4 regions of the Allorhizobium sp. DMC15 genome follow, and region 3 is predicted to be linked to each of the others. Evidence: riboswitches for the same ligand, from Rfam matches in the RefSeq annotation. Region 3 holds a riboswitch; each other region holds the start of a gene.
The links. A riboswitch is a leader RNA that binds a small molecule or an ion and turns the genes downstream of it on or off. The one in region 3 is predicted to bind cobalamin.
Positions count from the first base shown of each region.

Region 1 (7,830 bases), 860 kb from region 3:
GTCGAGGCAGATCGAGCGGATGCTGTCGGAGGGACAGTGATCGGTTATGAAGGTCTGCACCTGCGATATATGGCCGATGCGAACGGGTGCGGTCCGTTCGAACTTGGAGGCATCCGTGACCAGAATGACGTGTCGCGCGTTGGCAATGATGGCCTGGGCGACTTTCACTTCGCGGAAATCGAAATCGAGCAGCGCGCCGTCTTCATCAATCGCGGATACACCGATGACGGCGAAATCGACCTTGAATTGACGAATGAAATCGACGGCTGCTTCGCCGACGATACCGCCATCAGAACCCCGCACGACACCGCCCGCGATGACCACCTCGATCGAGGGAAAGACACGCAAGCGGTTGGCAACATTGATATTATTGGTAATGACCATCAATTCCTTGTGGTCGACCAGGGCGTCGCCCACCGCTTCCGTTGTGGTGCCGATGTTGATGAAGAGCGAGGAGTTGTCGGGAATGAGATCGGCTGCGGCCCGGCCGATCGCCTGCTTCTCGGTCGCGGCCATCGAGCGGCGCGCTTCGTATTTGACGTTTTCGTTTCCGCTGGGGAACACCGCGCCGCCATGAATGCGGTTCAGCGCGCGGGCATCGCACAGATCGTTGAGATCCTTGCGAATCGTCTGGGGTGTCACCGCGAACCGGGCTGCCAGTTCATCCACGAGAACGCGGCCATATTCCTTGGCGAGCGTCATGATTTCCGTCTGTCGGGCCGAAAGCAGCATCTCCATCCCCTACTCTTTCGTTTTTCTTCAACCTAAGTCAAAACGAACCAAGGGCAACAGAAATCTGAACAGTGCTTATCGGCGCCTCAGAAGAAGAATGAAGGATAGGCCCCCGACGAGACCGGTGATCACGCCGATCGGCACGTCCTCCGGGGCCATGATCGTGCGGGAGACGACGTCGGCGAGGATCAGAACCACCGCGCCAACCAAGGCCGACAGCGGGATGACGCGGACATTGTCGCTGCCGCCGGTCAGGCGAACAAAATGCGGAACCAATAGTCCGACGAAACCGATCGCGCCGGAAAAGGCGACCATCACGCCCGTCAACAGCGCCGTCACCACAAAGAGTTCCGCGCGAAAGCGGGCAACGGGCACCCCCAAGGTGGCTGCCGTTTCATCGCCCATGGCGAGCGCATTGATTTCGCGGGCACGCAGGACAAGGAAGACAAGGGAGGCGGCAAGCGTGGCCGCCGGATAGACAAGATGGCTCCATTCGGCGAGGCCGAGGCCGCCGAGCATCCAGAAGATCACCGTATGCGCGGCGCGCGGATCGCCAAGAAAGATCGCGAGATTGCCGAGCGAGGTGGCGATGAAAGCGACGGCAACGCCCGACAGAACTAGCCGGTCCGGTGCGGCTCCGGTCATGCGGGTGACGGCGACGACGGCCATTGTGGCGCAGAGCGCGCCGGCGAAGGCGAAGAGCGGAACCGTGATGACGCCGAAGATCAGTCCGGTGTGGAGGAGCGCGATGATCGCCCCCAATGCACCGCCCGAGGAGACGCCAAGCAGATGCGGATCGGCGAGCGGGTTGCGGGTAATCGACTGGAGGACGGCGCCGACGACTGCGAGACCGGCGCCAACGAGAGCGGCCAAAAGCACGCGCGGCAGCCGCACTTCCCAGACGATGCTGTCGCGGCCAGCCGACCAGGTCTGCTCGAAGAGGTCCGGCGCGGCATGGTGGCCGAGGATCGACCATACCATGCCGACGGGAATACGCGCCGAGCCGAGCGAGACCCCGAGGGTGATGCAGAGGAGGAGCAGCCCGAGTGGGCCGACCGTCCAGAGGAAGATCCTGCTGCCGCGCATCGCGTTCCTGTTTTTTAAAAATGCAGCCGGTCGCGGCCTCAGAGTATAAGCTGAGGCCGGTCAGCCGGCATTACATGTTGCGCGGGTGGAAAGCCTCGGCGAGGCGTTCGATGGCGGCGACATTGCGTGGACCAGGTGTCGCCTCGACATAAGCGAGCACGACGAAACGATCATTCTTGACGGCGTCGAGGTTCTTGAATGCCGGGTTTTCCTTCATGAAGGCGATCTTCTGCTCGGCGGTGACATCGCCATAGTCGACGATGACGATCACCTCAGGATTGCGGTCTATCACCGGCTCCCAGGAGACCTCCGTCCAGCTCTTTTCGACATCCTCCATGATGTTGATGCCGCCGGCGGCCTCGATCATGGCCGTCGGAATGCCGAAACGGCCAGAGGTGAACGGCTTTTCGGTGCCCGAATCGTAGACGAACACGCGAACGGGCTCCTTGATGGTGCCGATGCGCTCCTGGACCTTTGTCAAACCGGTCTTGTAACCGGCGACCAGGGCCTCTGCCCGATCCTCGACGCCGAAAATCGTGCCGAGGTTGAGCAGGTCGACGAACATGTCGTCCATGGTGGGTTTGGCCTTGGCCATGATGTGGCTGCAGGATTCCGTCAGTTCATAGACCTTGATGCCAAAGGGGCTGAGCGTCTCGGGCGTCACTTCGCCGCCGACCTTCATGCCGTAGTTCCAGCCGGCAAAATAGAAATCGGCATCGGCTTCGAGCAGGACCTCCTTGCTCGGATATTTGGGAGAAAGCTCGGGCAGTTCCTTCACACCTTCGCGCAGGCTCTCATCCAGCGTCTTCCAGCCAGAGATGCCGGTATAACCGACCATGCGGTCCTGCAGTTTCAGGGCCAGCATCATTTCGGTGAGATTGACGTCATTGGAGACTGCGCGTTTGGGGGCCTCCTCGAACGTGACATCGCGGTTGCAGCTCTTCACCGTGACAGGAAAGGCGCCGGCTGCCGAAGCGGCGAGGACAGCGATGAGGAATGTGGCGGCGGAGGACAGGCGGAACGAGACCATCTTGGTTCTTTCGAAATCAGGAGTTGGCAAGGGAGAATGAAAAGCGCGAGGAGCCGGCACTCGCCATATGCTGGCGTTCGGCGAGAACGCCGAAGGTGCCGGAAATGGCATGGTCGGTCAGGACCTCGTCGGGGTGGCCGAAGGCCGTCATGCGGCCCGACTGCATCAGCGCGACATGGGTGGCGAAATCGGCTGCGAGATTGATGTCGTGCAAGGTGGTGACGATTGTCAGCCGCAAGGTGGCCAGTAGGGCCAGGATCTCCAGCTGATGACGGATATCGAGATGGTTGGTCGGCTCGTCGAGGATGATGACCTCCGGATTTTGCGCGAGCGCGCGCGCCACGAGAACGCGCTGCTTCTCACCGCCGGACAGCGTGGAGAACTGACGGGACGCAAGGGAGAGCAGATCCAGATGTTCCAGTGCATGGCGGGCTTCGTCGCGGTCCTGCGCAGTCCAGCCGGTCAAGCCTTCCCGCCAGGGTACGCGTCCCATCAAGACGACGTCCTGGACGGTGAAGGGAAAATCGGCCGGCATTTCCTGCAACACGACGGCAACCCGGCGGGCAACCTGACGGGGCGTCAGATCGGCGATGTCCTGGCCATCGACTTCTACCCTGCCCTCAAGCGGCGTCACACCGCGATAGAGGCAACGCAGAAGTGTCGTCTTGCCGGCGCCGTTCGGGCCTACAATGGCGAGGCGATCCCCGCCCCCGATCGAAAAGGAGACGTTGCGCACAAGAAACTGCGAGGTTCTGGGTCCCCAACCGAGGTCAACTGCCCTGACGGATATGCCCCTGGTATCACAACTCATCGTCCAACCCTCCCCAAGAGAAAGGCAGCGGTCACGCCGTGTATTCCAGCAGGCCTGCTGAAACTATCGCTGATGATGTCCGGCAAGTCTTTCCTCCGCAGGACTTCTCCGGAGGCAAAATGGCAACCATGAAGCCGCGCGAAAGACGCGGTCTGCAAGCCAGTTCGTATCCATCGGAACACCCCGTCCGCTACGTTTCTCACTCATCTGACGGCAGGTCTCCTGGCTTGCGAATATCTGTCGTCCATCTGCCTTCCCACGATCGCTCGCAGTGGCCCGACGCTTTCGCGCCGCGAGAATGGACGGCAATCCGCTTACAGTTGCGGGGGCAGCCACGGTCTTGGTCCCTACAGGGTCTTCCGCACCGTGTTCCCTATTAATCCCCTCGGAGTCATCCGGTGGGGGAACCGTCGCCTCCTGCATAGAGCCTCCGCGACAGACTGGTCAAGCATGTCCTGCGTCAATTGTTCGATATGTAATAACATTACATTCGTCAACCGATTTTGATCGCGGAAGCGGAATTTTCGTCAGGCCATCGAATTGTTGGTCTTTCAAGGCACGGACCGCAGGCGATCTGCTGCGTGCTCATCGATCAACCGTGCGCCGCGCTGCCGCGTTGCGTAGCGCCAGACCCACTGGATGCTGACCAACAGCCGCTTCTCGAAGTTGACGAGCAGCCAGACATGAACGATCGCCCAAAGGAACCAGGCAAGGCGCCCCTTCAAATGCCATCGGCCGAAATCGAATATTGCGGCGTTGCGGCCGATGACTGCGGTATTGCCCCGGTTGCGAAAGGCGAACGGTCCCGGGGTTCTGCCGGACAAGAGTTCCGCGCGCAGCGCCTTCCCCAGATAGGTGCCCTGCTGCTTGGCCACTTGGGCAAGTGCCGGCAGGGGTTTTTCGTCAGCGCCGAGGGTGAGTGCCGTGTCGCCGAGTGCGTAGATGCCCGGCCGGCCGGGCACGGTAAGATCGGCATTGACCGGGATACGGCCCGCAGCGCCGGGTTCGACGCCGAGCCAACGGGCAGCCGGTGACGCCTTGACGCCGGCGCCCCAGACGATGGAACCAGCGGGGAGCCATTCTCCCGCGATACGAATGCGTGTCGCCTCTATCTCTTCCACTGCGGATTTCACACGGATTTCGACGCCGATCCGGGTCAGATAGTTCGCGGCATAATCGGCCAGATCCTCCGGAAAGCCCGCCAGAATCCTGGGCCCCGCCTCGACCAGCAGAACGCGAAACTGGTCGTGAGCGAGGCTGTCGAAGTCATTGGCGATCATGAAGGTGCCGAGTTCCGAGATCGCTCCTGCCATCTCCACGCCTGTCGGGCCGCCACCCACGACCACGCTCGTGAGAAGCCTGCGCTTCTCGCTCTCGTCCGTGCTGCGTTCGGCCCGTTCGAAGGCGAGCAGAAGGCGGTGGCGGATCTGGCGGGCCTCGTGCACCGATTTGAGGCCGGGCGCGTGCTTGTGCCAGTCGGGATGACCAAAGTAATTGTATTCTGATCCCGTCGCGATGACGAGGCGGTCATAGGAAATGCGGGCGCCGTCGGCGAGCAGCGCCTGCTTTGCCTCCACGTCTATCCCGGAGACTTCGCCCATCAGCACGCGGATGTTGTCATAACGCGCAAGGGTGCGACGAATCGGTTCTGAAACGTCGGCGGGTGAGAGGGCGGCGGTTGCGACCTGGTAGAGCAGCGGCTGGAACAGATTGTGGTTGCGGCGGTCGATGACGGTAACCCTGACATCACTGTTGCCGAGCGCTTTTGCGCAGGCCAGGCCGCCGAAACCCGCACCGATGATGACCACGTGTGGCTTCGTCATCCTTTTTCTCCCATGCCTCGCGTTGAAGTCCATCCGACAAACAGAAGCCGCCGGCGAATGTTCCGGGGGAACCGTCGCATGAAACTGCGGTTGGAAGGGAGATGAAAACGCAGGAGATCAAAATGGGTATGAACGGTCCAAAGGACGGCAAAGCAGGAACGACGGACCAGTCCCCGCGCTGGGAAGGGCCACAGGAGAACCGGCCACGCGGCTATCTGCCGGCAGAAGACAACCCCGACATCGACCGCGATGCCAAAGGCGAAAACCTGTCGGACCCGGTCAAACGGAACCTGGGCGATGCAATGAAGACATCGGACGACGACGCACAGTGAGCCTAGCGCCGAACTCGAAGAGGGCGCGGGGTCAGACAGTTCTTGCAGAGAGAGGAACACACGCGCGCACATGATTGCGCTTGGTGCCAACCAGTACCGATCGCAGTCCGTCAAAAACCATGTTCCCGCTGTGGAACAATTGGAACTCTGGGCCGTTTGATCGTCAGTATGTTCCCCCAACCTCCCCCGGCAGCCTCAGGGCTCCCACCTCGATCCCGCTTCGGCGGGATCGTTTTTATTTGGGCAAAGAGTGCGATCGATCGTCGCCCGCCACCGGTTTCAAGGATTGCTGATATCGCCGGTCGCGCTTGGCGGTAAGCCGGGAACGGAATCGTGCCGTGTCGGCGCATCGGTTGGGGCCGTTTGGGTGTCATCCTGTAGCAGTTCAGCGGCAAACACCATGACGAGCGCAATCGCCAAGGCGGCCAGTATCGCCACGAGTTGCCATTTCCTGTTCATCTGCTCTCTCCCTGATCGGACACGAGTTCCAACCGGCCAAAAGCTGGGTGGTTCCTGGCGGCTGCTTGCCTCGGCGCCATTTGACAGCGGCTCGCAAACTTGGCAGCACTGTTTCCATCGGGGAGGCGAGGTGTCATGGCGCGGCGCAGTGAAGGACAGACAAGACTGGACGATGCCGCGCGGGCCGGCTGGCTCTACTATGTTTCGGGTCGCACCCAAGATGAAATCGCAGCCCTCATGGGCATCTCACGTCAGAGCGCTCAACGTCTGGTCTCGTTGTCGATCGCGGAACGCCTGATCAAGGTCCGGCTGGATCATCCGATTGCGGCCTGCCTCGAACTGGCGGAAGCGCTGAAGGACCGGTACGGTTTGCGGCAGGTTGAGATCGTTCCCTCCGATCCCGAATCGGAATCGGCGACGGTGGGCGTGGCCGAAGCCGGCGCTGCGGAACTCGAACGCTGGCTCAAACAATCCGATCCCCTGGTTATCGCCATGGGGACCGGCCGCACGCTGCGCGCCATGATCGACCAGTTGTCGCCGATCGAGTGTCCGCAACACAAGATCGTCTCGTTGACCGGCAATATCAGTCCGGACGGGTCTGCCGCCTATTTCAACGTCATTTTCTCGATGGCGGATGCGATCAAGGCGCCGCATTTTCCCATGCCTTTGCCGGTCATCGTCTCTTCCCCCGAGGAAAAGGCGTTGCTTCATGCGCAGCCGCTGGTCGCGCCGACGATCGCGCTCGGACAGAAATCCGATGTTACCTTCGTGGGTATCGGAGATATCGCACTCACAGCCCCCCTCCTCGTCGACGGCTTTTTGAAGCGGGACGAAATGGAGGACCTTCTCAAGGCCGGCGCCGTCGGCGAAATCTGCGGCTGGATCTTCGGTGCCGACGGAAAACTCCTCGATCATCCGGTCAATGACCGGGTTGCCAGCCTTCACATTCCCTCCCGTGAACGCTCGACTGTGATCGGCATGGCACGCGGCAAGCGCAAGCATGCCGCCATTCTCGCCGCCGTGCGCGGCGGTCATATCAATGGCTTGATCACCGATGAAGAGACGGCCAAGCAGCTCTTGAAGCGGTGAATTCCGCAAGTTTTTCTCTCGATTTTTCATAGACTTGGCTTTCCGTTGCGGCATTGCAGCGAAGAATCCCGCTTGACTTTGCACGCGCGGCAAATGAGTAATTGCCCATGAGCAAAGCGAATGCTCATTATTCTTCTGGGAGGAAGACATGAATTTGAAGACGATTTTGCTGGGCGCCTGCTCAGCGCTGGCGCTTGCCGGCATGGCCTCGGCTGAAACCCTCACGATTGCCACCGTCAACAACGGCGACATGATCCGCATGCAGGGCCTGACCTCGGAGTTCACCTCCAAGAACCCGGACATTCAGGTCGAGTGGGTGACGCTTGAGGAAAACGTTCTGCGCGAGCGCGTGACGACAGACATCGCCACCAAGGGCGGCCAGTACGACATCATGACGATCGGTACCTATGAAGTTCCGATCTGGGCCAAGCAGGGCTGGCTTCTGCCGCTCGAAAATCTCGGCGCCGA
Region 1 is NZ_JBQUZB010000001.1:84,426-92,255, reverse strand. Features, by position in the region: gene ACT53S_RS00405 (DeoR/GlpR family DNA-binding transcription regulator) at 1-732, opposite strand, end outside; gene ACT53S_RS00400 (iron ABC transporter permease) at 808-1,818, opposite strand; gene ACT53S_RS00395 (ABC transporter substrate-binding protein) at 1,889-2,848, opposite strand; gene ACT53S_RS00390 (ABC transporter ATP-binding protein) at 2,865-3,659, opposite strand; cobalamin riboswitch at 3,855-4,086, opposite strand; gene ACT53S_RS00385 (NAD(P)/FAD-dependent oxidoreductase) at 4,211-5,482, opposite strand; gene ACT53S_RS00380 (hypothetical protein) at 5,605-5,814, shown strand; gene ACT53S_RS00375 (hypothetical protein) at 6,094-6,273, opposite strand; gene ACT53S_RS00370 (sugar-binding transcriptional regulator) at 6,409-7,362, shown strand; gene ACT53S_RS00365 (ABC transporter substrate-binding protein) at 7,511-7,830, shown strand, end outside.
Region 1: another riboswitch for cobalamin. It lies ahead of ACT53S_RS00390 (ABC transporter ATP-binding protein); the one in region 3 lies ahead of ACT53S_RS04555 (aromatic ring-hydroxylating oxygenase subunit alpha).

Region 2 (7,830 bases), on a different contig from region 3:
GAGCCGAAGACGCGGTAACCGGCGCGGCGGGCAGCCTGTTTTTCATCCAGCCTCTCGCCTTTCAACTTCTCGGTTACGGCCCGCACACGGGCCGCAATCGGATTGTCCTCCTCGTCCTCGTCAACGGCGGCAACGGCGCGCACCGCCTTGTCGAAGAGTGCGATTTGTTCCGGGAACGCGTCACGGAAGAAGCCGGAGATGCGCAGCGTTACATCGACACGCGGACGTCCAAGGATAGCCATCGGGATCACCTCGAAGCCGGTGACGCGGCGCGAGGCCATATCCCAGAGCGGCTTGACGCCAATCAGCGCCAAGGCTTGCGCGATATCATCGCCGCCAGTGCGCATGTTCGACGTGCCCCAGGCGGTGATCCCGAAGGAAACAGGCCATTCGCCATGGTCGTGGACGTAGCGTTGGATCAACAGCTCGGCGGATTTCTTGCCAAGTTCATAGGCTGCGGGTGTCGGCACGGCGCGGCTGTCGACGGAGTAGAAGTTTCGGCCCGTCGGCAGAACGTCTGGGCGTCCGCGTGTCGGCGCGCCGGAGGGGCCGGGGAGCACGAACTGGCCGGAGAGGCCCTTCAGGAGGCCGTCGATTTCGGCAGCACCGGATTTGACGACGGCGCGCTTCAGCCGGGTCTCGATTTCAACGAGGACGGCGCGGGTGCGCGGCCAGTCGTCTGGGCATTGGGTTTCACCGGAGACGAACTTGGCGGCAAGCAGTTCGATGCGCTCGACGGTGTCGCCCGCCGTGCGCCAGGGGGCGTCGGTGAGATCGGCAAGGATCGCCGGTTTCGCTCCGGTCCAGGGATCGGACATCACGCAGTCGAGGGGATCGAAGGTTGAAGCCAATTCCCCCTCTGGCCTGCCGGCCATCTCCCCCACAAGGGGGTAGAGAACACCCGATTGCGGCTCAATCCCCAGCGCCGATCCCGCATGCGGGACAAGCCCCTCCCCCTTGTGGGGAGGGGTTGGGGAGGGGTTTGTTGCAAGCTTGAGATCTCCCGCGATCGCCCGCTGCAGGCTCGCGTCACCGCCCTCGCCCTGGCTGCGCGGCACACGCGCCAGCGCGACGACGAGATCGGTGAGCAACCGCCCCTCGGGTGACTTCCCGAAGATATGCAAGCCGTCGCGGATCTGCATTTCCTTGAGATCACAGAGATAGGCGTCGAGCTTTTCCAACGCCGTCTCGTCAGTCTCGCCCTTGGAAATCCCGGCATCCTGGTCGAGACCGATGTCTGCGATCAGCTCCAGGATCTGCTTCTTCAAGAGAACGAGCCGGCGCGGATCACCGCCCGAGGCCTCGTAATATTCATCGACCAGCGCCTCCAGGTCCTTCAGCGGGCCGTAGCTTTCAGCCCGGGTCAAAGGTGGCGTCAGATGGTCGATGATGACGGCGGAGGTCCGGCGCTTGGCCTGGGTGCCCTCGCCGGGATCGTTGACGATGAAGGGATAGAGATGCGGCAGCGGTCCGAACACCGTCTCCGGGAAACAGGTCTCCGACAGCGCCAGCGCCTTGCCTGGCAGCCATTCGAGATTGCCGTGTTTACCCATGTGGATGATGGCCTGCGCGCCGAATTCCCGCCTCAGGAAAGCGTAGAAGGCGAGATAGCCATGCGGCGGCACGAGGTCCGGAGAATGATAGGTTTCCTTCGCATCGATGTTGTAGCCACGGGCCGGCTGGATGCCGATCATGAGCTTGCCGAAGCGCATCAGCGGCAGCGCGAAGGCGCCATCGAGATGGAAAGGATCGACCTCCGGAGCGCCCCAGCGCACGGTGACGCGCTCCTGAACCTCTTTGGGAAGATCCTGAAAGAACAATTTGTAATCACATACGGAAAGCCGTTCGCGGATCACGCGGCCATCATTCGCCGCATTGGTGGGTCCGGCCATCATCACCTGCATCAATGCGTCGCCATCAGCGGGCAAATCGGCGACATCGTAGCCGGCTTCGCGCATGGCGCGCATGACCTCGATCGTACCGGCCGGCGTGTCCAGTCCGACCCCGTTGCCGAGACGTCCGTCGCGGTTGGGATAATTGGCCATGATCAGCGCCACGGGGCGGTCGGCGGGGTCGGTTGCGCGGAGCTTCGCCCAGTTGGCGGCCAGTTCGGCGACGAAACGCATGCGGCCTGCATCCGGCTCGTGGCTCACAAGATTAGCCTCGACCCGTTCGTCAAAGCGCGCCTTCGACTTGAAGGAGACGGCACGCGTCAGGACCCGGCCATCGACTTCCGGCAGGGCGACGCTCATCGCGAGATCCCGGGCGCTGAGGCCTTGGGCCGAACTCTCCCAGGTGGCGCGGGGTGAGGATGAGAAGATCGCCTGCAGCACCACGGCGCCGGTCTCGTCGAGCACGGTCGACGGCGCTTCCGCCCCCGGTGTCGAGACGGCGAAACCGGTCGTGTTGATGACCACCGAGGGCGGAAAGCGGGTGAAGATGGCGCGGAGCGTATCGACCGAAACCTGATCTTTGAGGCTCGACACGAAGACCGGCAGGGGGATCAGTCCCTGAGCCTTCAAGGCCTCGACCATGGCTTCGACGGGTGCCGTTTCGCCGCTCTGGACGAGGGCGCGGTAGAAGCAGAGGGGGGTGATGGCTTGAAGTCCCTCCCCCTTGTGGGGAGGGGTTGGGGAGGGGCTTTCCCCCTCTGGCCTGCCTGCCATCTCCCCCACAAGGGGTGAGAGACCGCGTGGTACCGTTTGCCCCTCGTCCGCCCTTCTGGGAAACGCCAGCTTCTCCCACTCCTCGACCCCGATCAGACCCCTGCCCGGCCACCAGATGCCGGCCTTCAGCAATGGACGCGCCGGGTCCGGACGTTCCTCCCCGCGCAGCATGGCCTCGGCATAGGCGACGAAGGCCCCGGCATTTCCAGCTCCGCCCTCGGTCAGATAGGTCCAGAGCGCCTGGCGGTCGTCGTCCGCACAGGCCTGGAATGGAGAAAGCCCCTCGTCCGGCTTGTCGTCGCCGGGTAGCACGACGATGACAGCGCCGCTGCGACGGGCTGAGGCATGCAGCGCTTCCAGCGCATAGTGGAAGTAGCTCGCCCCGCCCAGCGCCCTGACCACGATCAGCCGCGCATGACGCGCCGTGCGCTCGATATAGGTATCGACCGACATGGGGTGCTTCAGCGTCATCAGGCTGGCCAGTCGCCAGCGCAGCGCATCTGTGCCCCTCGCCTCCACGGCGGCTGCGATCGCAGCCAGCTCCGTGTCGGCCGCCGAGAGAAACAGCACGTCCCCCGGCGTCTGGCCAAGATCGATCGCCTCGTCGCCGTCGCTGATCGATCCCTTCTGGGCGAGAAGCAGGTGCATGGATCAGACAGCCGCCGCCTGGACGTCCTCGACGACAGACCCGAAATCCCACTCATGCAGGCCGATCACCACAAGCCGCGTCTCGCGCTTTTCAGCCGACGTCCAGGGACGATCGAAATAGGTGTCGATGCGGGTGCCGACGGCCTGGATGACAAGGCGCATCGGCTTGCCCGGCACGTCGATGAAGCCCTTCAGGCGCAGGATGTCGTGCTTTTCGATGACCGGCTTCAGGCGGTCGATGAAGTCTGCGGGATCCTTGATCGCGCCGAGCTTCAGGACGAAACTTTCGAACTCGTCGTGGTCGTGATGATGGTCGTGGTCTTCGCCCGAGGCATGCAGCGCCTCATGCTCCAGCTCGTGATGCGACTTGCGGTTTTCGATGTCGTCTTCGGTGCTGGCGCCGATCCCGAGCAGGACGAGCGACGGCACTTCGCCATTCTTCGCCTCGATCATAGAAGGCTTGCGGGTAGTCCGACCGGTCACCTCGGCGCGTACGGCGGCGATACCGGCTGCGTCGAGCAGGTCGGTCTTGTTGAGCACGATGAGGTCGGCGCAGGTCAGCTGGTCCTCGAACAGTTCCTCGATCGGGCTCTCGTGATCGAGGCTGTCATCCTCGGCGCGCTGGGCGGCGACGGCATCATGGTCATCAGCGAAACGACCGGCAGCAACGGCGGCGCTGTCGACCACGGTCACGACACCATCGACGGTCACGCGGGTGCGGATGTCGGGCCAGTTGAAGGCGGCGACCAGCGGCTGCGGCAAGGCGAGACCCGAGGTTTCGATGACGATGTGGTCAGGCTTCACGCCGCGGTCGAGCAGCTTCTGCATCGTCGGCACGAAGTCGTCGGCCACCGTGCAGCAGATGCAGCCATTGGTGAGTTCGATGATGTCGTCCTCAGTGCAGTTCTCTGCGCCGCAGCCCTTCAGCACGTCGCCATCGACGCCGAGATCGCCGAATTCGTTGATGATCAGCGCGATCTTCTTGCCGCCGGCATTGGTCAGCATGTTGCGGATGATGGTGGTCTTGCCCGCCCCGAGAAAGCCGGTGATGACGGTGGCGGGGATTTTTTGCTGCAACATGGTTCAACCCTTCATTTTCAGCGGCAGTCCAGCCGCAACGAAATAAACGTCTGCCGCTTCGGCGGCGATGGCTTGGTGGAGACGGCCGGCATGGTCGCGGAAGGCGCGGGCCATCTTGTTCTCGGGCACGATGCCGAGGCCGACTTCATTGGAAACGAAGATGACGGTGGCCTGGAGTTCCCCAAGACTGGCGCCGAGTGCGGCGCCTTCGGCGTCGACGTCACGGCCCTCTTCCATCATCAGATTGGTGACCCAGAGGGTCAGGCAGTCGACGAGGATGACGCGTTCGGGCTGGTCGAGCGCCTTCAGCGCGCCGACGAGATCGAGCGGCTCCTCATGCGTCGTCCAGCCGTCATCGGCTCGGTCGGCCTTATGGGTCTCGATGCGGGCGCGCATCTCGTCGTCCCAGGCGCGGCCCGTCGCCAGATAAAAACGGTCGAGACCCGTCTCTCGCGCCATACCTTCGGCAACACGAGATTTGCCAGAGCGCGCGCCACCGAGAACCAGGATGGATCGGGAATGGGAAGCGGTCATGGCGTGCCATGACCTTCGGCCGCGCGGACGCGGTCAAAGGCGCATGCTCCTAGCATGCGCGAACCATAAAACGATGCGCGGCCCGAAAAGACGGACCGCCATCGGCGGGTCAACAAGACCCCGCGGATGCGAAACGTCGCCAAGACAACCTCCGTGTTGGCAACGGGGATTTCTCCCCAGGTGGGCCCTATGCCCGTCACGGATGGCAGGTCTCCTGGCTCGCAGGTCTTGGCACAAAGGCCGGCGGTTCTTCCTCGCCTTCCCGGAATGTGTCGCGATATGAGAGGCGGACGATTCGTAGAAAAAGAGGCGTCCTGCCCCGGCTGTTCATATCGCCACTCCAGTGGCTTTTCCCACCCGTTTCAATCGCCAGCCGACCGCACCATGCGATCCGTCGCCATCAATCTCCGCAGGCAGGATGGAAGACCCTCGCTGCAATACAGTCGCGGGGTCGGCTGCGTTCGGCTTGCCCGGCATGGGTCCAGGCCTTCGCATTCCCTTTTGCTCTCCGGCCGACGTGTCTGCCGCCCGGAAACCATCCGCCAGAAGGATTAAGCCCGGGCCTCAGCCAAGTCAATCACAGGAGCGGCGCCGGACCGCACACAAGCGGCAAGGCGCCCTTGCCGATGCTCAGGGTTTTATAGTGAGGCAGTCTTCCGAGGCAGCCGGATCACACCCACCGCCAAGGCGAATCGCCCCACGCGCGCCCTGATCCACAGTCGTTTCAGGTTTCATCTGGGCCACCGGACGTGCCGGCTGGTAAGGATAGGCAGATTTATCCCCAGAGGTAACCGGGAGCACAGGCGGAGCCACCATTTCGACCGGCGCAGGCTTGGGAGGTGTCGGCGCACTTGCCGGAGCGGCTTGAGGCGCGGGTGGCATGACCTTCGGCGTGGCACTGGCGATTGGCGCAACGCGTGGCGTGGGTCCGATTGCAACCTCCGGGTCACTCTTCAGCCTGGTCGAGGTCATCCTCGGAGCCGGCACGATACGAACGGTCGGATGGACAAGAGAAAAATCGGATCGGATCCGCGATGCGATCTCTTCGGCCAGGGCCCCTCGGGCAAACCGGGGATCGTCGGTCGAGGCATTGACGACGTATTTTCCTTCCGCCACCGGCTCTCCCGTTTCGACGGAGGTCACGGTCACCGTGAAATGCGCCCGTTCCATGCGCCGCCTTGCCCCCTCGCCGTGATCGAGCCGGTCGATCTTCACCATGAGAACGACGCGTTCCGCGCCCGGCGGGGGCTGCGTAGCGGCAATTGCGGCCGAGACCCGGGCGTCGACGCCCGAGATCAGATCCAGAGGCATGCGGGCATCGGCGATAACCGTGACGTTCCGGACATAATAGACGAGATGTTTCGGAAACATTCGGGCCTGGATGCTCGCACAGGATGCCAGGCACAGGACGAGCCCGAACGCGATTGCGGTGCGCAGACTGCGAGCTGACATGACGACTCCGGCGGTGATTCTGTCCGCCAGAGCATCCGTCATTTATGGTTAGTGCCGAGTTAACTCGCGGGGTCAAGCGCCGCAAACAGCGCGGCTGCGGCAGCATATTCGCCGTAGCGCGCCTCGCGCCGGGCTTCGGCCTCTTCGTCCGTTCCCCAGTGCTCGCTGGTCCAGTCTTCGTCGACATGGGCAAGCGTCCAGACCGTGTCGAGGTCGAAGGCGCCCTCGGCGAAGGCAAGCGCGAGCACGGCGGAGCCGGTCAGCGTGGTCACAACGTTAAGGCAGGAAATCCGGAACGCATCGCGGTAGGCTTCAAGCGCCTTCGCATAGGCCGCGATCGCGGCTGCTGGCTGCTCCTGATGCATCACGCCCTCAACGAGGATCAAGCGCGCCTGATGCGCGGTGGCGATCCAGGCCAGCACCGGATCCCAGTTCTTCGCCTGGCGTTCGACCAACTCCTTCGGCGCATCGGCGCGGTAGCAGAGAAGATCGCTGCCGGCGAAGCGGACAATCTCGTCAAAGACCTCGTCCAGACTGTTTGCGACAGCATCGATTGCCGTGTTCGCGAGTTTGGTGATCGGCATGGTGGCTGGATCGATGAACTCGCCCTGCGCCGCCCATTCGGCGACGACGAGATCGGCAGCTTCGCGGGTCGGAAGCGTCAGCGTCTTCTTCGCCGGCGTCTTCACCGGCTTGCCGTCGAGCAGAATGGAGAAACCGTCTACTTCTTCGGCAACCGCCACGGCCGTATAGAAGCGCTTCGGCAGCGGACGCTTCATCTGGATCTGGGCGCGGCGCACCGGATCCTCGTGGCTGTGCTCGGGGATGAATGTGCCGAAGATGTCCTTGTCGAGCTCGTCGCGCATGATGTGCTCCTAATGAATATAGGCCAGCAGGTCGGCCGGTCGTTCGACAACGGCATCGGCACCCGCCTTCCAGAGATCGTCGATGGCGGCATAGCCCCAGGCGACGCCGATGGCGGTCGCACCGGCGGCTTTCGCCATCTGCATGTCATAGATCGCGTCGCCGATGACGATGGTTTCGCGGGCAACGATGCCGGCTTCGTCACAGCATTCCGTCACCATGGCAGGGTGCGGCTTTGACGGGCAGTCGTCGGCCGTGCGGCAGAAGAGGAAATGGGGCTTCAAGCCATGACCTTCAAGGATCATCTCCAGCCCCCGCCGCGACTTGCCCGTCACGGCGCCGAGCCAGATATCCTCGCGGGCGATCAGGGCGTCCAAGACCTCGCGAATCCCATCGAACATAATCTCGCCGAAACCGGAAACGCGCCGCACGTCGGCAAAGATCGCCTTGTAATGGGCGGCCATGGCGACCGCCTCGTCATCGGCATGCGGCTTGCCGTCCATGCGGGTAATCGCGATGTCGAGCGTGAGGCCGATGATCGACTTGGTCGTCTCCACAGCCGGCTCGGGCTTACCGAAGGCGACGA
Region 2 is NZ_JBQUZB010000003.1:151,982-159,811, reverse strand. Features, by position in the region: gene cobN (cobaltochelatase subunit CobN) at 1-3,314, opposite strand, end outside; gene cobW (cobalamin biosynthesis protein CobW) at 3,318-4,394, opposite strand; gene cobU (bifunctional adenosylcobinamide kinase/adenosylcobinamide-phosphate guanylyltransferase) at 4,398-4,928, opposite strand; cobalamin riboswitch at 5,116-5,483, opposite strand; gene ACT53S_RS14995 (hypothetical protein) at 5,559-6,380, opposite strand; gene ACT53S_RS14990 (ATP12 family chaperone protein) at 6,440-7,246, opposite strand; gene ACT53S_RS14985 (HAD-IA family hydrolase) at 7,256-7,830, opposite strand, start outside.
Region 2: another riboswitch for cobalamin. It lies ahead of cobU (bifunctional adenosylcobinamide kinase/adenosylcobinamide-phosphate guanylyltransferase); the one in region 3 lies ahead of ACT53S_RS04555 (aromatic ring-hydroxylating oxygenase subunit alpha).

Region 3 (7,830 bases):
TGGTCGAAGTCACACGGCGTTCGTGCCGTGAGCTCTCTCTGGTGCCGGGAAAGCCGGTGCATCTCTTCTTCAAGACCGTCGCGATCGCGTCGGAAGGCCTTTTCCGGCAATCGGGGTCGAGTCTGGCCAAATAGGATGTCAGCCTTCGTCGTCGCCGCCCTTGCGCCCCTCTGTGACGAAATCGGGTGCCTGCATGGTTTCGAGCCATGCGAGATCGTTTTGGAGCGCCATGCGGCTCTCCGCATCCATCCGCCGACAGGCGGCCAGCAGCGTCTCGCCGAACGGTGTCAAACCAGCCCCGCCGCCGCTTTTTCCCCCGTGTCGAGTAAAGATCGATGGCTCCCGGAACATCCGGTTGATCTCATCCGTCAGTAGCCAGGCCCGCCGGTAGGACATGCCCATGGCCGCCCCCGCCGCCCGGATGGAGCCGTGCTCGACGATCAGCGCGAGCAGTTGCGCCTTGCCAGGTCCAAGCCGTGCCCCGTTGGCGAGATCGATGCGAAGGGTCAGGCGGAGGGTGCCGGCCATCGCGTCAGCCGATCACCTTGCCGGGGTTCATGATCCCTGCGGGGTCGAAGGCCTGCTTGATGCGTCGCATCAGTTCCGTCTCGATCGCCGGCCGGCTGGCCGCCAGTTCGTCCCGCTTCAACTGACCGACGCCATGTTCCGCCGAAATCGAGCCCGTGTGTTTGTGGACGACCGCATGCACGACGGCATTCACCTCGCGCCAGCGGGCGATGAAGGCGGCCTTGTCGGCGCCTATGGGCTGGCTGATGTTGTAATGGATATTGCCATCGCCGAGATGGCCGAAGGCGCAGATCCGTGCGTCCGGCATCAGCGCAAGCACGGCGGCATCGGCTTCCGCGAGAAAGGCCGGAATGCGCGAGACCGGCACGGAGACGTCGTGCTTGATCGACCCACCCTCGGGCTTTTGCGCATCCGACATGCTTTCGCGCAGGTGCCAGAATGCGTCCTGCTGGGCGATCGAACTGGCGATCGCCGCATCTGCAATGAGACCCGCCTCATGAGCCTCGGCAAGAAGTTCGTGCATCATTGTCTCGGCGGTTTCTTCCGAATCCGAGGTGGAGATATCGACGAGGGCGTACCACGGATGCGCCGAGGCGAGCGGATCGCGCACGCCGGGAATGTGCTTCGTGGTGAATTCGATCCCGATACGCGGCATCAGTTCGAAGCCGGTCAGTGCCGATCCGCAGCGTTGCGAGGCCTTTTCGAACAGCTGAAGGGCCGCATCCGGAGAGGCAAGTCCCACATAGGCCACCTGCCGCCCGCGCGGACGAGGCACCATCTTCAGCACCGCCCCGGTAATGATCCCGAGCGTGCCTTCCGCGCCGATGAAGAGGTCGCGCAGATCATAGCCGCTATTGTCTTTCTTCAGCCGTCTGAGGCCATCCCAAATTTCGCCGGTCGGCAGCACCACCTCCAGCCCCAGGCAGAGTTGGCGCATGTTGCCATAGGCGAGTACCGCCGTGCCCCCGGCATTGGTGGCGAGATTGCCGCCGATCCGGCATGAGCCTTCCGAGCCCAGAGACAGCGGAAAGAGCCTGCCATGCGCTTCCGCCGCCTTCTGCACGTCGGCGAGGATCGCACCACCGTCGGCAACGATCACGTCAGCGACGGGATCGACCTCGCGGATCTTGTTCATCCGTTCCAGCGAGAGCAGCACGTCCTGCCCGTCCTCGCGCGGTACCTGACCGCCGACAAGTCCCGTACGACCGCTCACAGGTACGATGGCCGTGCCGGTCTCTGACGCAAGCTTCATGATAGCGGATACCTCGGCCGTCGATCCGGGCTTCAGCACAAGCGGCGAGGCACCGTGGTAAAGGCCGCGATTTTCGGTGAGATAAGGCTTGATGTCCTGCGCTGCGGTCAGGGCATTCGCTTCGCCGACGATGTCGACAAAGGCCCTGAGACGTTCCGCAAGGCTCGTGGTCACGGTCATCTGGTCATCCCTCGCTGTTGCGCGGAGCGGCAGCCCGCATCAGGCGGTCATTGATCGCTTCTCCCAACCCGTCGTTGGGGATCGACTGAACGGCGATACCTGACGCTCCGGACGCATCCGCACGCTTCAGGTAGTCGAAGAGATTGCTGGCCGCTTCGGCGAGATCGCCGCCTCTGCTGAGGTTGAACACGGCCTTCGCGGTCGTCGCGCCGGATATGTTGCCGCTTCCGAACGCGATCAAGGCTTCGCCTTCGCCGACAGCCGTTGCGTTCAGCCGGACAGAAGCATTGGGTGCATAATGAGAGGCGAGCATCCCGGGCGCTTCGATGGCGGCCGTTCCCGATGCCTTCGGGCGCTGGACGGTCCTGCCGGTCACCGCCTCGATCTCCTCGACCGCCACGCCGCCCGGCCGCAGAAGGCGAATCTCGTTTTCCTCGATTTTCAAGATGGTCGATTCGACGCCGACCGGGCAGGGGCCACCGTCAACGATGATCTCGATCTTGGACCCAAGATCGGCCTCCACATGCTGTGCCGTCGTCGGGCTGATGCGCCCGGACGAATTGGCACTCGGCGCGGCAAGCGGCCGCCCGAAGCTGCGGATCAGCTCTGCCGTGAAGCCGACCGGCACCCGGATCCCGACAGAGTCGAGCCCGGCTGTGGCCAGCGCATGAATGCCCGAATTCGTCTTCAGCGGCAGGACCAGCGTCAGCGGACCCGGCCAGAAGGCCTCGGCAAGACGCCGCGACAGCGGATCGAACACCGCGTACCGCTCCGCCATCGCGAGATCCGCCATATGGCAGATCAGCGGATTGAAGCGCGGCCGCCCCTTCGTCTCGTAGATCGAGGTGATTGCAGCCGGATCGGTCGCATCGGCAGCCAGTCCATAGACGGTCTCCGTCGGAATGGCGACAGGACGGCGTGACCCAAGCACCGCGACAGCTGCCGCGATTGCGGCCTCTGCCCCGTCTTTTTCACCGATCGAAATCACCCGTGCCATGCGTCCGCCTTGCCCTTTGCAAAGCCCGTGAATAGCGCGGACCGAGGGCGGTGATCAAACCTCTTTTTCCGCAAGGCGCAGTCAAAGGTCGCACCCCCGAAATCAAGGGGTATTGAATTGTTCAAATTTTAAATAGCGGCGTAACCGAAAGAAAGAAGTCTTCTGCCTATGATGGTCGTCAAGGTCCAAAGACTGCCTCCAATATTGGGACGTATCAGATGCAGCAAATGAAGAACCCGGCGGCCAGCATTGCGCTTCGCGTCGCGACCGCCATGCACCAGATGGGCATTGACGGCCTGCCGCGCAATTACGAGCTGGTCTATGAAGCCTATTCAGGCAGCAACCCGGAACTGGTGCGTGATTTCATCGCCCTCGGCAAGGTCAAGACGCAGGAAGCACTCGATGAACTCGGTCGCAAATATCTGCCACACCAGCATGAGGATGGTCTGCTCAGCCGTCAGAATGGCCAGGTGCGCGCCGAGATGAGCAATTTCATCTCGCTGCTGAATGAAGAAAAGATCTCGCTCACCGATTACGGCCGCGTCATCGGTCACGCCTCCCGCACCATCCTGACCGAAGCGGATCTGGAAGGCACGCCGCTCGGCCAGTCGATCAAGATGCTGAAGGCGGCGACCGAGAAGCGGGCCCACCAGAACAGCAACGTCGTCCGCGCCGTGGTCGACAAGACGGCGGCTTTGGCAGACCTCCAGCGCGAGGCGGAGGAAGCCGAAGCGGCGAAATTCGTCGATCCGATGACCGGACTGGCCAGCCGCCGCGCCTTCAACAAGGCCGTCGCCAAGATCTATTCCAATCCGGAAATGCCGGTTCTCTGCGGCGTCGCTGTCGGCGAAATCGACGATTATGCCCGCATTCAGGAACAGATGGGCCCGACCGTCGCCGAGCGCCTGTTGATGCAGGTCGGCAAGGTTCTGGAAGCCGTCTCCGGCGGTGGCGATCTCGCCTGCCGGTTTGATGGCGGCCGTTTCGGTCTTCTGCTCTACACGTCGGATCAGGATGAGATCAGCCGAGTCGTCGACCTCGTGCGCGGCAAGCTGAAGGCGAGCGCCCTTGTTGGCTCGAACGGTGGACGCAGCCTGGGCCAGCTTTCCATGTCCTTCGGCATCTGCTTCTCGGAGCAGGCTCCGAACGCCTTCGACTTCACCAACTTCGCTGAGAAGGCGCTCGCAACGTCCAAGGCAGCGGGCGGCGACACCGTTACGGTCTATGGTGCGTCGGATTACGTCTCGAAGGACTGGCTGCTCTACAAAAAGAAGCCGGTTGGCGGCTTCGGCGCCTGATTCTGACGGATTGGTTCAGAGCTTCGCGATGATCTTGCGAAGCTCTGCATCGCGCGCCCCGAGCATCAGCACATTGCGCAGGGCTTCTTTGGGATCATGGGTCCGGAACAGCAGGCCGTTCTCACGGATCGAGCGGTCGATCGCCATGGCCTTTGTCTCTGCTTCAGGCTTCACCGCGACGGCGAAATACATCCGGGAATAATTCTGCCGGATGCGTTCGAAGAATGTTTCGCTCTCGCCGATCTCCGCAAAGAAATTGGCGATATAGAAGGCCCAGCGCACATCGGCATATTGGGCGAAATTCGTCCGCGCGGCCGTCACGTGACAGTAGCCCAGATGCGGACTGTCGGTCAGCGTGCGGTGAAAGATGATTTTCGGAAACTGAATGGACCGGTGGAAGGAATTGATCCTGGTATGCGTCGTGTCCGCTGCCGCTTCCAGCCGCTTGCCGGTTCGCTCCGCCACTTCCTCATAGGTGAGATAGCGCCGCTGCTCAGGCACCCAGTCGTCGCGATGGCGCGAAATGCGTCCGGTTCGCAGGAATTCGGTATGCGCCGCCTTGACTGGAGCCGCAGTCTTGTCGGTCTTGGATGCCGCGAAGTATCTCAGTTTCTGCATGGTGACGCTCTGACGGTGCCCGGCTTTGTATCTTGAGCTTACCGCAGCATGGTTAATCATGATTTGATGGTATTCTGCAGCGCCGAGGTTTCGCGAGGCTTGCCGCAGCGCAAATCTTTGGATCGTCCTTCGATTGCCCGTTTGCGCCATGGTTGAAACGAAGAAATTCATCCTGTTGCTGCAGTTTCCGGAAATATAAGGGGAATCTCTGTTTTCTCTCCGCGTTTTCAGATCCTGTGGCATGTCGCAAACGATTTCGGCCGTGTCGTTTCGCAGTGCAGCGCCCCCCGGTCGACTGTGTTTAGATGATAACAAGCTCGAGGTGCCGCCCTGCTAGGGAGGGTGGGAAATCGGGAAGCCGGTCGAAATCCGGCGCTGCCCCCGCAACGGTGGTGGAGAATGCGCTTCGGCACAAAGCCACTGGGGGAGACCCTGGGAAGGCGCCGGCGCGGTCCGCGAATGGGCCACTCCAGAGCCCGGAAACCAGCCTCGGGAAACGAACAATCAAGGTCGCGGCGGGCGGCCGGGGATAGCCGTGTTCTGCCCATCCCAAGGGGCGGTTCCCTGCTGCGCTCCTCATCCGCCGATATAGGATAACGAGGACGACATGGACCTGCAGACCACGGCATTGCGCCAGTTGAAGAACCGCCGCGAAGGCTTCAGCCTTGAACAGCCCTTTTACATCGACCAGGATTACTTCAAACTCGACATGGAGACGATCTGGTATCGCGACTGGCTGTTCATGGGCCACGACTGCGAGATCCCGCGCGCCGGCAACTACTTCACCGTTCAGGTCGGCGATTATCCGGTCGTGATCGTGCGCGGCAAGGATCAGGTCATCCGCGCTTTCCACAACACCTGCCGCCACCGCGGCCACCGCGTTTGCACCCAGGACAAAGGCGCCTCCGCCAAGCTCGTCTGTCCCTATCACCAGTGGACCTATGATCTCGATGGTTCGCTGGTCTTTGCCCGTCAGATGGGCGAGAACTTCGACAAGGCCGACTTCGGCCTGAAGACGGTCCATTGCGAAAGCGTCGCCGGCTACATCTTCATCTGCCTGGCCAACGAAGCCCCGGATTTCGCCCCCGTTCGCGCTTCGATCGAGCCTTACATGGCGCCGCATCGGCTGTGGGAGGCCAAGGTCGCCCACAAGACGACGATCATCGAGAAGGGTAACTGGAAGCTCGTCTGGGAAAACAACCGTGAATGCTACCACTGTGCGGGCAACCACCCAGAACTCTGCCGCACCTATCCGGAAGCCCCGACCGCAACCGGCGTCCAGGGCGCCGGCGACGATCCGTTTATTGCCGAACACTGGCAGCGCTGCGAAGCCGCTGGCCTGCCGTCCGAGTTCAAGATGGACCCTTCGGGCCAGTTCCGTACTGCCCGCATGCCGCTGATCCAGGACGCCGAAAGCTACACCATGTCCGGCAAGCGCGCCGTCAAGAAGCCGCTCTCCGCCGACGTGCCGATCAGCCACATCGGTACCATGCTGCTCTTCCACTATCCGACGACCTGGAACCATATCCTCGGCGATCACGCGATCTCCTTCCGCGTCCTGCCGATCTCGGCGGAGGAAACCGCCGTCACCACCACCTGGCTGGTCAACAAGGATGCCGTCGAAGGCGTCGACTACGACCTCGAAGAGCTCACCCATGTCTGGACCATGACCAATGACCAGGACCGCTCGATCGTCGAGGAAAACGCCTTCGGTATCCGCTCGCCGGCCTATGAACCGGGCCCCTATTCGGTCGATCACGAGGGCGGCGTCATGCAGTTTGTCGAATGGTATTCGAACTTCATGATTGAGCGTCTGCAGGGCGACAAGGCCCGCCTCTCGGCGGTGGCATAAAGATGAACATCGCGGTCAACCCATACCGTCACGTCGACGAGATGCATCCCTGGTCCGACCGGGAGCATCTGCTCGAATGCGTTGCCGTCACGCCGGAAGCACCCGACGTGATGACCTTCACCTTCAAGCCGAACAAGCCGAACCTCTGGTTTCGTTACCAGCCCGGCCAGTTCGTCACGCTGGAGATCCCGGTCTCTCCCGAGCCGGTCATGCGCACATACACGCTCTCTTCCAGCCCCTCGCGCCCTTATACGGTCGCGGTCACGGTGAAGGCTCAGGCCGAAAGCATCGGCACCCGCTGGATGTTCGACAACCTGAAGCCGGGCATGGCGCTGAAGGCTTTCGGCCCGCTCGGCGACTTTTCCTATGCCCGCCATCCGGCCAAGAAATACCTCTTCGTCTCGGCCGGCTCCGGCATCACGCCAATGATGTCGATGACCCGTGACATGAGTGACCGGGCACCCGACAGCGACATCACCTTCCTCAACTGCGCGCGCTCGCCTGACGACATCATCTTCCGTTGGGAGCTTGAGGCCAAGGCCCGCGAAATGCCGCATCTGACGCTGGGCTTCATCGTCGAGCAGGTGTCGCGCGGCCAGCTCTGGTCAGGCCTGAAGGGTCGCATCGACAAGGCGAAGATCGCCCTTCTGGCACCTGACTTCCTGGAACGGACCGTCTTCTGCTGCGGCCCGGCGCCCTTCATGGCAACCGTGCGCGAGGCCCTCGAAGGCGCCGGCTTCGACATGAAGAATTATCACGAGGAAGCCTTCCAGCCGGTCAAGCCGGAGCCGCTCGTGGTGGTCGCCGATCATGCCGATGGCGAGCAGCCGACCAAGGTCAAGTTCGCCATGTCCGGCAAGGACGGGCTCTGCGCCCCCGGCCATACCGTGCTACAGGCCGCCCGTGCGGCCGGCGTGCGCATCGGTGCGGCCTGCGAATCCGGCCTCTGCGGCACCTGCAAGGTCATGAAGATCTCGGGCGAGGTCGAGATGGACCACAATGGCGGCATTCTCGATGACGAGATCGATGAGGGCTATATCCTCGCCTGCTGTTCACGGCCCAAGGGCGATATCGAGATCGAAGCGTAAGCCAGGACGGATCCATC
Region 3 is NZ_JBQUZB010000001.1:939,736-947,565, forward strand. Features, by position in the region: gene modC (molybdenum ABC transporter ATP-binding protein) at 1-134, shown strand, start outside; gene ACT53S_RS04530 (winged helix-turn-helix domain-containing protein) at 139-528, opposite strand; gene ACT53S_RS04535 (FAD-binding oxidoreductase) at 533-1,960, opposite strand; gene ACT53S_RS04540 (L-threonylcarbamoyladenylate synthase) at 1,965-2,957, opposite strand; gene ACT53S_RS04545 (GGDEF domain-containing protein) at 3,176-4,255, shown strand; gene ACT53S_RS04550 (DUF6656 family protein) at 4,271-4,873, opposite strand; cobalamin riboswitch at 5,177-5,379, shown strand; gene ACT53S_RS04555 (aromatic ring-hydroxylating oxygenase subunit alpha) at 5,481-6,725, shown strand; gene ACT53S_RS04560 (hybrid-cluster NAD(P)-dependent oxidoreductase) at 6,728-7,813, shown strand.

Region 4 (7,830 bases), on a different contig from region 3:
TACCGGTGAGACGCCGACATTCGGCCCGGACTATCTGATCCCCTCTCCGTTCGATCCGCGCCTGATCCTGCGCATCGCCCCGGCCGTGGCCAAGGCGGCCGCCGAAAGCGGCGTCGCCCGCCGTCCAATCGCCGATTACGACACCTATCTCGACCAGCTCAACCGTTTCGTCTTCCGCTCCGGCTTCGTGATGAAGCCGATCTTCGCCGCTGCAAAGGCGGCCGCCAAGAAGCGCGTGATCTTTGCGGAAGGTGAAGACGAACGCGTGCTGCGCGCCGCTCAGGTGCTGCTCGAAGATGGCATCGGCGAGCCGATCCTGATCGGGCGCCCGCAGATCATCGAGACGCGCCTGAAGCGCTACGGGCTGCGCATTCGCCCCGGGGTCGACTTTCAGCTGGTCAACCCGGAAGACGATCCGCGTTATCGCGACTACGTTGACGACTATTTCGCGCTCGTCGGACGTGCCGGCATCAACCCGGAAGCCGCACGAACCATCGTGCGCACCAACACGACGGTGATCGGCGCGCTCGCCGTCAAGCGCGGCGAAGCCGATGCGCTGATCTGCGGTGTCGAAGGCCGTTTCGATCGGCACCTGCGCGATGTTCGGCAGATTATCGGCAAGCGACCGGGCGTACGCGACTTCTCGGGCCTGAGCCTGCTGATCTCCCAGCGCGGTGCGATCTTCTTCACCGACACATTCGTCACGGACGATCCGTGTGCCGAGGAGATCGCCGAAATGACGATCCTAGCCGCGGAAGAAATCCGCCGATTCGGCATCAGCCCGAAAGCGGCACTCCTGTCCCACTCGAACTTCGGCTCCCGTCCGTCTGCCAGCGCCTCGAAGATGCGCCAGGCCCTCGAAATCATTCGCAAGGCAGCGCCTGATCTCGAGGTTGATGGCGAAATGCAAGGTGGCTCGGCCTTGTCGGAAGCCTTGCGCAAGCGCGCCATGCCGGACAGCACCCTGACAGGTGAAGCCAATCTCCTGGTCTTCCCCAATCTCGACGCAGCCAACATCTCGCTTGGCATCGTTCGCACGATGATGGACGCGCTGCATGTCGGCCCGATCCTGCTTGGCGCCGCTCTGCCTGCCCACGTGCTGTCGACCTCCGTCACATCGCGCGGCGTGGTCAACATGGCAGCCTTGGCCGTCGTTGAGGCCTCCCAGCCGGAGGCCTGAGGCGGTCAGGACAGGCTTCCCGCTCGGAAGCCAGGCCCTGAAACTCGGAGTGTTCGAATGGAGAGTATCGAAACGCCCCGCCTCACCTTAAGGAATTTTCGGGTGGAGGATGCCGAGGATCTCTTTGCCTATCTGCAGGAACCGTCGGTCAGTTGTTTCCTGTCCATGAAACTTGACGACATGGGCACCGCGAAGGCGGAGGCGGAAAGTCGGAGCCAAAGCGACGAATACATTGCGGTTTGCCTAAGCGGAACGGATAAGCTTATCGGCGATCTGTTCGCGGTACCGGAGGACGACACGGTCTCGGTTGGATGGAACTTCAATCCGGCCTTTTCCGGAACAGGTCTTGCGTCCGAGGCCGCGCGCGCACTGTTTCAATGGCTTTTCTCGGTCAAGCAGGCGCGCAGGCTCTATGCCTATGTGGAGGATAACAACATCCCATCCCAGCGCCTGTGTGAGCGGCTGGGCATGCGCCGCGAAGGCCTGTTCATGGAATACGTGTCTTTCCGAAACGGGGATGACGGTCTCCCGATTTACGAAAACACCATGCAATACGCGATCCTGCGAAAAGAGTGGGACGCCCGAATTGGATCTGTCGCTGGGTGAGAAAGCCAGTCAATCGAAACGGGGCCCAAGGCCGCTGACAGTTTGACGCCACACGAGGCGCGCCCGAAAAAATCAACAACGGGAAGCGCGCAGATTTGACGCTGGACAAGTCAGAGCTGTAACCCTGAAATTGTATCCCTGAGAATCTAGGGTCATTCGATGGGGCAAGAGGGCGTGTATTTCGACCTAGTGAACTGGCTCGACCAACAGGAGCAGTTCGAACCGTCCACATTTCTGCAAAAGCTTCAGGCCAGTTATCAAACCGGCGCCGTGATCTATGTCGACGGTGTGATCGGCTCCGAACGGCTGAAACTGAACAGACTGGTTCACAGCAGGCCGAGCGACGCCAAAAGGACCGCGCGGCTCCTCATGGAACGCCCATTGCGCGACCAGCTCTTGTACGTCTTTTCCGAAATCGAACCGGTTCAAATCGATCTGGCAGCCCTATCAGCGCCTCATCCAAGCGGCCGGTTCAGCTTAGGAGATAACACACGGATCGGCGTGGGCTATCCGCTGCTGTCGCATCCTGGACGCCGCGCCTGCCTTCTTGTCCAGGCAGAGGACGAGAAGGACAGATGGGGTGACTGGCGTCGCGTGAATGACCGCGATGTCTCAAGCCTTGCGGGGCGACTGCATGCGCGGCTCGCCAAGTCGACCACACGAAAGCCGCAGCGACGCCGCAGTAAGACGCTGCTGACACGCCGTGAGACCGAGACACTGGCCTGGATCGCCGCCGGCAAGAGTTATTGGGAGGCCGCGATCATACTCGGCATCACGGAGCGTACCGTACGTTACTTTATGGCCAATGCTCGCGACAAATTGGAAGTCGTCAACAATGCCCAGGCGGTCGCCGAAGCCGTCTGGCAAGGGATTATTCCCCGCCTCTCCGACCGCACGCCCAACTGACGGAAGTCGGGACGATCCATCATATCATAGATTGCAATCCGTGAAGCTGGCGCCACCGCCAGTTTCAGGAATTTCCTATGAACTCCATGTTGTCCGCTCCGACGGTCTTCAAGGAGTTCAGCATGATCAGGATCATCAACGGCGCACGACGCCAGCAGTTTCCCGCCGATATCGACGCCATGCATCGGTTGCGTAAGCGTGTCTTCCATGACCTGCTCGGCTGGGACGTGCAGGTGCGCGACGCCTGGGAAATCGACAACTATGACCGCGCGAACCCGCTCTACGTCCTGTCCTACGGTGAAAGCGGGGCGCTGCGCGGGGCTCTGCGGCTGCTTCCCACGCTTGGTCCGAACATGCTCGACGACACCTTCCCCCAACTGCTAGGGCCGGGCCCCGAAATACGCAGCGCCGCGATCTGGGAATCGAGCCGCTTCTGCATCGATCCGGAAATCTCCCAGGATCGCGCTAGCAACCAGGTGACGATTGCTGCAGCAGAGCTCATGTGCGGTGTCGGCGAACTTGGACTTGCCTCGGGTCTCAGCCACATCGTCACGGTCACGGATGTCTTCCTCGAGCGGATGTTCAAGCGCATGGGTTGCCCCGGCGAACGCATCGCCGACCCCCAGCGCATCGGAACGGTCCAGGCGGTGGCTGTCTCCTGGGAGGTTAGCCACGATCTGCTCAATCGGATGAAAGCCGTTGCCGCGATCGATGGCACCGTCTTGGAGCAACCGATGACGCTGGCTTCCGCGCGCGCTGCATGACGCACGGGGAGCGGTTGCCTTGCCAGGCCGCAGCCGCTCTCTCACCCGTCATTTTACTTTGGCGCCAACTGCCTTATGGTGTCTCCGGAAACACAAAACCGTTGTGTACCGCCAGGCACCCCGGTCGGAGCCATGAAACCACTGACCAGACTGCTCGCCCCCCTGATGGCCATCGCCTGCCTTGCAGCCACCCTGCAGGACGCCAGAGCCACGTCGCTGGCATGCGAGAGGCTGCGAGAACGACTTGTTTCGGCGCGGTCCACGGTCTCGTCCGATGACATCAACCGCTATGCCGGAGCCATTGCGCAGCAAAATCTCGAACTGCGCAAAGCTCGGCAGGACCAGCGGCGGCTGCGCTGCCTCACCTCGTCGATCACTACGATCCGCGCCGATGGCGGCAGTGACTGTGGCGATCTCGCCAAGGCACTTGAACGCATGGAGCGCAACAGGGAGATCCTGACCAGCAAGCTCGTCGAGCTGCGCGAGGGACTGGGCGAAGCTGAAACGGCGCGGCTTGAGCAGGCGCTCGCCGATCATGGCTGCGATAGCGGAAGCACCGTCGTCTCTGCGCCTGAAGAGCCCGAACGAGTTCCATATCTCGACACGCTGGCTGAACCCTATCGACCGGATCGCGCAGCTGAAGCGGCCCTCTCCTTCCGACCGTCGATCGGCATGCTGCCGACCGGCGATGTCCGCACACTCTGCGTGCGAACCTGCGACGGTGGCTTTTTCCCGATTTCCTCACGCACGTCCGCCATCAACTTTGCCCGGGACGCCGCGCAATGCCAGCAGATGTGTCCCGGTGTCGAAACCGAACTCTTCTTCCATTCGGCCAGTTCCGGCGAAACCTCCGACATGGTATCCGCCGCGACCGGACAGCCCTATCGCGACATGCCCAATGCCTTCGTCTATCGCACACGCCGGCCGGCGGAGGATCCGCAATGCCAGTGCGATTTCGGACGTTACCACCAGAGGATGACCCCGCGCCCGGCCGTGCCGGACTATCAGTCGTCAATCCTTACCGTGAAGCCGCAAGACGCGCCGGCAGCCCGGGTCGACGCAGTGATCCCCGCGCCAGTACGAGAGCTCGACGCGGCAGCGCTCAACGTCCGTCGTGTCGGCCCGGTCTTCCTGCCTCCGCAAACCGGCAGCATCGACCTGACGAAGCCCGCAGCTCCCGGTCCGCAGCCTTTGCAGGAATAGCGTTTCTTACGTAAGTTCGTCGGAGCCCGCGCACGCCGGCCATTGCTCCTCGAAGATCAGATCGTCGAGGGCGAGGCGCCTTCGCCACCCCTTCACCTCCAGCTCGGGCCGATCGTAGAGTTCCGCGACGTAACCAAGACAAAGATAGCCAATGATCTCGACGCGCTCCGGAATGCCGAGGATCTCTTTGGCGTCTGCCTCGTGAAAGATGCTGACCCAACCGACACCGACCCCTTCGGCACGGGCGGCAAGCCAAAGATTTTGAATGGCGCACACGGTCGAATAGGCATCCATGCGCGGATTGTGGGTCCGACCAAGCACGACGGGCCCGGCCCGATCCGGGTCGCAGGTGATGCAGATGTTGAGAGGCGCCTTGCGGATACCCTCCAGTTTCAGCGCCCGGTACGCGCTGCGACGTTCATCCGGAAACATCGCCTCCGCCTCTTCGTTCGCGCGTCTGAACGCCTGCCAAATCGCCTCTCGCTGAGCTGCACTGCGAATTAGCAGAAAGCTCCAGGGCTGCATGAAGCCCACGGAAGGCGCGGCATGGGCGGCTCCCAACAGGCGGCGCACGAGATCGTCCGGCAGCGGATCGGGAAGGAACTGATCGCGCACATCGCGGCGCGTATGGATGGCGCGGTAGACGGCGTCCTTGTCTGGCTCGGCAAAGGGCGCTGTCCGGACGAGAAACTCGTTCGGTTTGTCGTGCATCGTAATCCCCACAATGCGCAACCACCCGCCGTCCACGCGGGTTCGGTCTATCTCGCCAGGCCGGTCTTCTGACTGAGCATCATCCGCGACGTGCGCCTTCCCGGATTCCTCCAGTGGCTGGGTTTCCCCTGACACGTCACATCCGCCTCACAGCGTTGGGCACGTGCCGGATTTTCACCGGCTTCCCGATTCTCCCGCCTTGCGGCAGGCACCTGACACAGGTGTTCTACTTGACGGAGATTGCGGAGGACAGACCAAAAGCGACAGCGTCACTCAGGCTGGGGGAAATAGCGCACGAAGGCGAAGGCCGTTCCGTCCGGAGCCCAGTTCGGCACATTGATCGATCCCTGCCCGCCGAAGAACTCGATGAGCGTCTCGACATTCCCGCCATCGGCATCCATCAGACGCAGCCGAACCTGCTTGTCACGCGGGTGCCCTGTCACGTCGGCATCATAGGAGAGGAACAGCACCTTCTTCCCATCTGGCGACGGATGCGGGAACCAGTCGCCATAGTCGTCGGAGGTGAGCTGCTGCAGGTCGCTACCATCCGTGCGCATCCGCCAGATCTGCATAGTGCCGGTGCGGCTGGAATTGAAATAGATCCACTGGCCGTCAGTCGAATAGTCGGGACCGTCATTGTGCCCCTCGCCCTGCGTCAGCCGCCGCTCTGGCCCGCCTTTTGTCGGGATCGTGTAGATGTCGAAGACACCGCCGCGATCGCCGCAATAGGCAAGTTCCTTTCCGTCCGGCGACCAGCCATGCCAGTAGGACGGCATCTTGTCAGTGACCTGGCGCGGTTCGTCGTCCCCGTCACCCAACATATAGATGCAGGACTTGCCGAAGAGCGTATGGTCCGAGAAGGCGATCGAGGCACCGTCCGGGGAGATCCCGTGGTCGTTGTTCAGCCGAACAGCAAAACCGGTATCGATCAATTCCGGCTCCGGATCCTCCTCATCGAGCGGCAGGGCATAGAGCAGCCCGTCGCCGTTCACGACGAGGAACTCGCCGTCCCGCGACCAGTTCGGCGCCTCGACGAGGTCTTCCGTCTGCCAGACGACCTCGCATTCGCGGGTGTTGATGTCAAAGATTTCGACGGAACTGCGCATGCTGCTTCCTCTCGCCCGTTCCGGATCACTCAGCGATCACGGAATCGGTTCGTGATCGGATAGCGACGATCGCGTCCGAAATTCTTCTTGGTGATCTTCACGCCCGGTGCCGACTGGCGGCGCTTGTATTCGGCGAGATAGAGCAGGTGCTCGACCCGGTGCACGGTTGCGATGTCGTGACCGCGTGCGACGATCTCGTCGACACCCATTTCCTTCTCGACCAGGCATTCGAGAATGTCGTCGAGAACAGGATAGGGCGGCAGTGAATCCTGGTCGGTCTGGTTCGGCCGAAGCTCCGCAGACGGGGCCTTTGACAGGATGTTGGCAGGGATCACCTCGCCCGAGGGACCGAGTGCACCCGGGGGAACGTTGGCATTGCGCCAGGCCGACAGCGCATAGACCTGCATCTTGTAGAGGTCCTTGATCGGGTTAAAGCCGCCGTTCATGTCGCCGTAGAGCGTCGCATAGCCGACCGACATTTCCGACTTGTTGCCGGTTGTCACCACCATCGAGCCGAACTTGTTGGAGATCGCCATGAGGATCGTGCCGCGCGTGCGGCTCTGCAGGTTCTCCTCGGTGATGCCGCTCTCGGTCCCCTCAAACATGTCCGAGAGCGACGAAAGGAAGCCCTCGACCGGGTCCTGGATCGGCACGATGTCATAGTGGCAGCCGAGCGCCTTGGCGCAGGCCTCGGCGTCGGCAAAACTTTCCTGCGAGGTATAGCGGTAGGGCAGCATGATCGTGCGCACACGCTCTTCGCCCAGCGCATCGACGGCGATCGCTGCACAGATAGCCGAATCGATACCGCCCGAGAGACCGAGCACCACGCTCTTGAAGCCGTTCTTGTTGACGTAATCGCGGAAACCGAGCACGCAGGCGCGGTAGTCAGCCTCTTCCTTCTCAGGGATCCGCGACATCGGCCCCTGATCGCAGCGCCAGCCTTCGGCCGTGCGTCGCCAGGTCGTGACTGACAGGGTCTCCTCGAACTGGCTCATCTGGAAGGCGAGAGACTTGTCACCGTTGAAGGCAAAGCTCGCGCCGTCGAAGACCAGTTCGTCCTGTCCGCCGAGCTGGTTGGCGAAAATCAGCGGCAGGCCCGTCTCGATCACTTGGCGCAGCGCCACCTGATGACGCACATCCACCTTGCCGCGATAATAGGGCGAGCCATTCGGCACGAGCAGGATCTCCGCACCCGTCTCGGCCAGCGTCTCGCAGACGCCGAGATCGTTCCAGATCTCTTCGCAGATCGGAACGCCGATCCGAACACCCCGGAAGTTGACCGGCCCCGGCATCTCGCCTTCGACAAAGACGCGCTTTTCGTCAAACTCGCCATAGTTTGGCAAATCGATCTTGT
Region 4 is NZ_JBQUZB010000003.1:618,738-626,567, forward strand. Features, by position in the region: gene ACT53S_RS17285 (NADP-dependent malic enzyme) at 1-1,180, shown strand, start outside; gene ACT53S_RS17290 (GNAT family N-acetyltransferase) at 1,238-1,786, shown strand; gene ACT53S_RS17295 (helix-turn-helix transcriptional regulator) at 1,946-2,692, shown strand; gene ACT53S_RS17300 (acyl-homoserine-lactone synthase) at 2,815-3,456, shown strand; gene ACT53S_RS17305 (DUF2865 domain-containing protein) at 3,589-4,659, shown strand; gene bluB (5,6-dimethylbenzimidazole synthase) at 4,666-5,370, opposite strand; cobalamin riboswitch at 5,412-5,601, opposite strand; gene ACT53S_RS17315 (TolB family protein) at 5,640-6,476, opposite strand; gene ACT53S_RS17320 (NAD+ synthase) at 6,506-7,830, opposite strand, start outside.
Region 4: another riboswitch for cobalamin. It lies ahead of bluB (5,6-dimethylbenzimidazole synthase); the one in region 3 lies ahead of ACT53S_RS04555 (aromatic ring-hydroxylating oxygenase subunit alpha).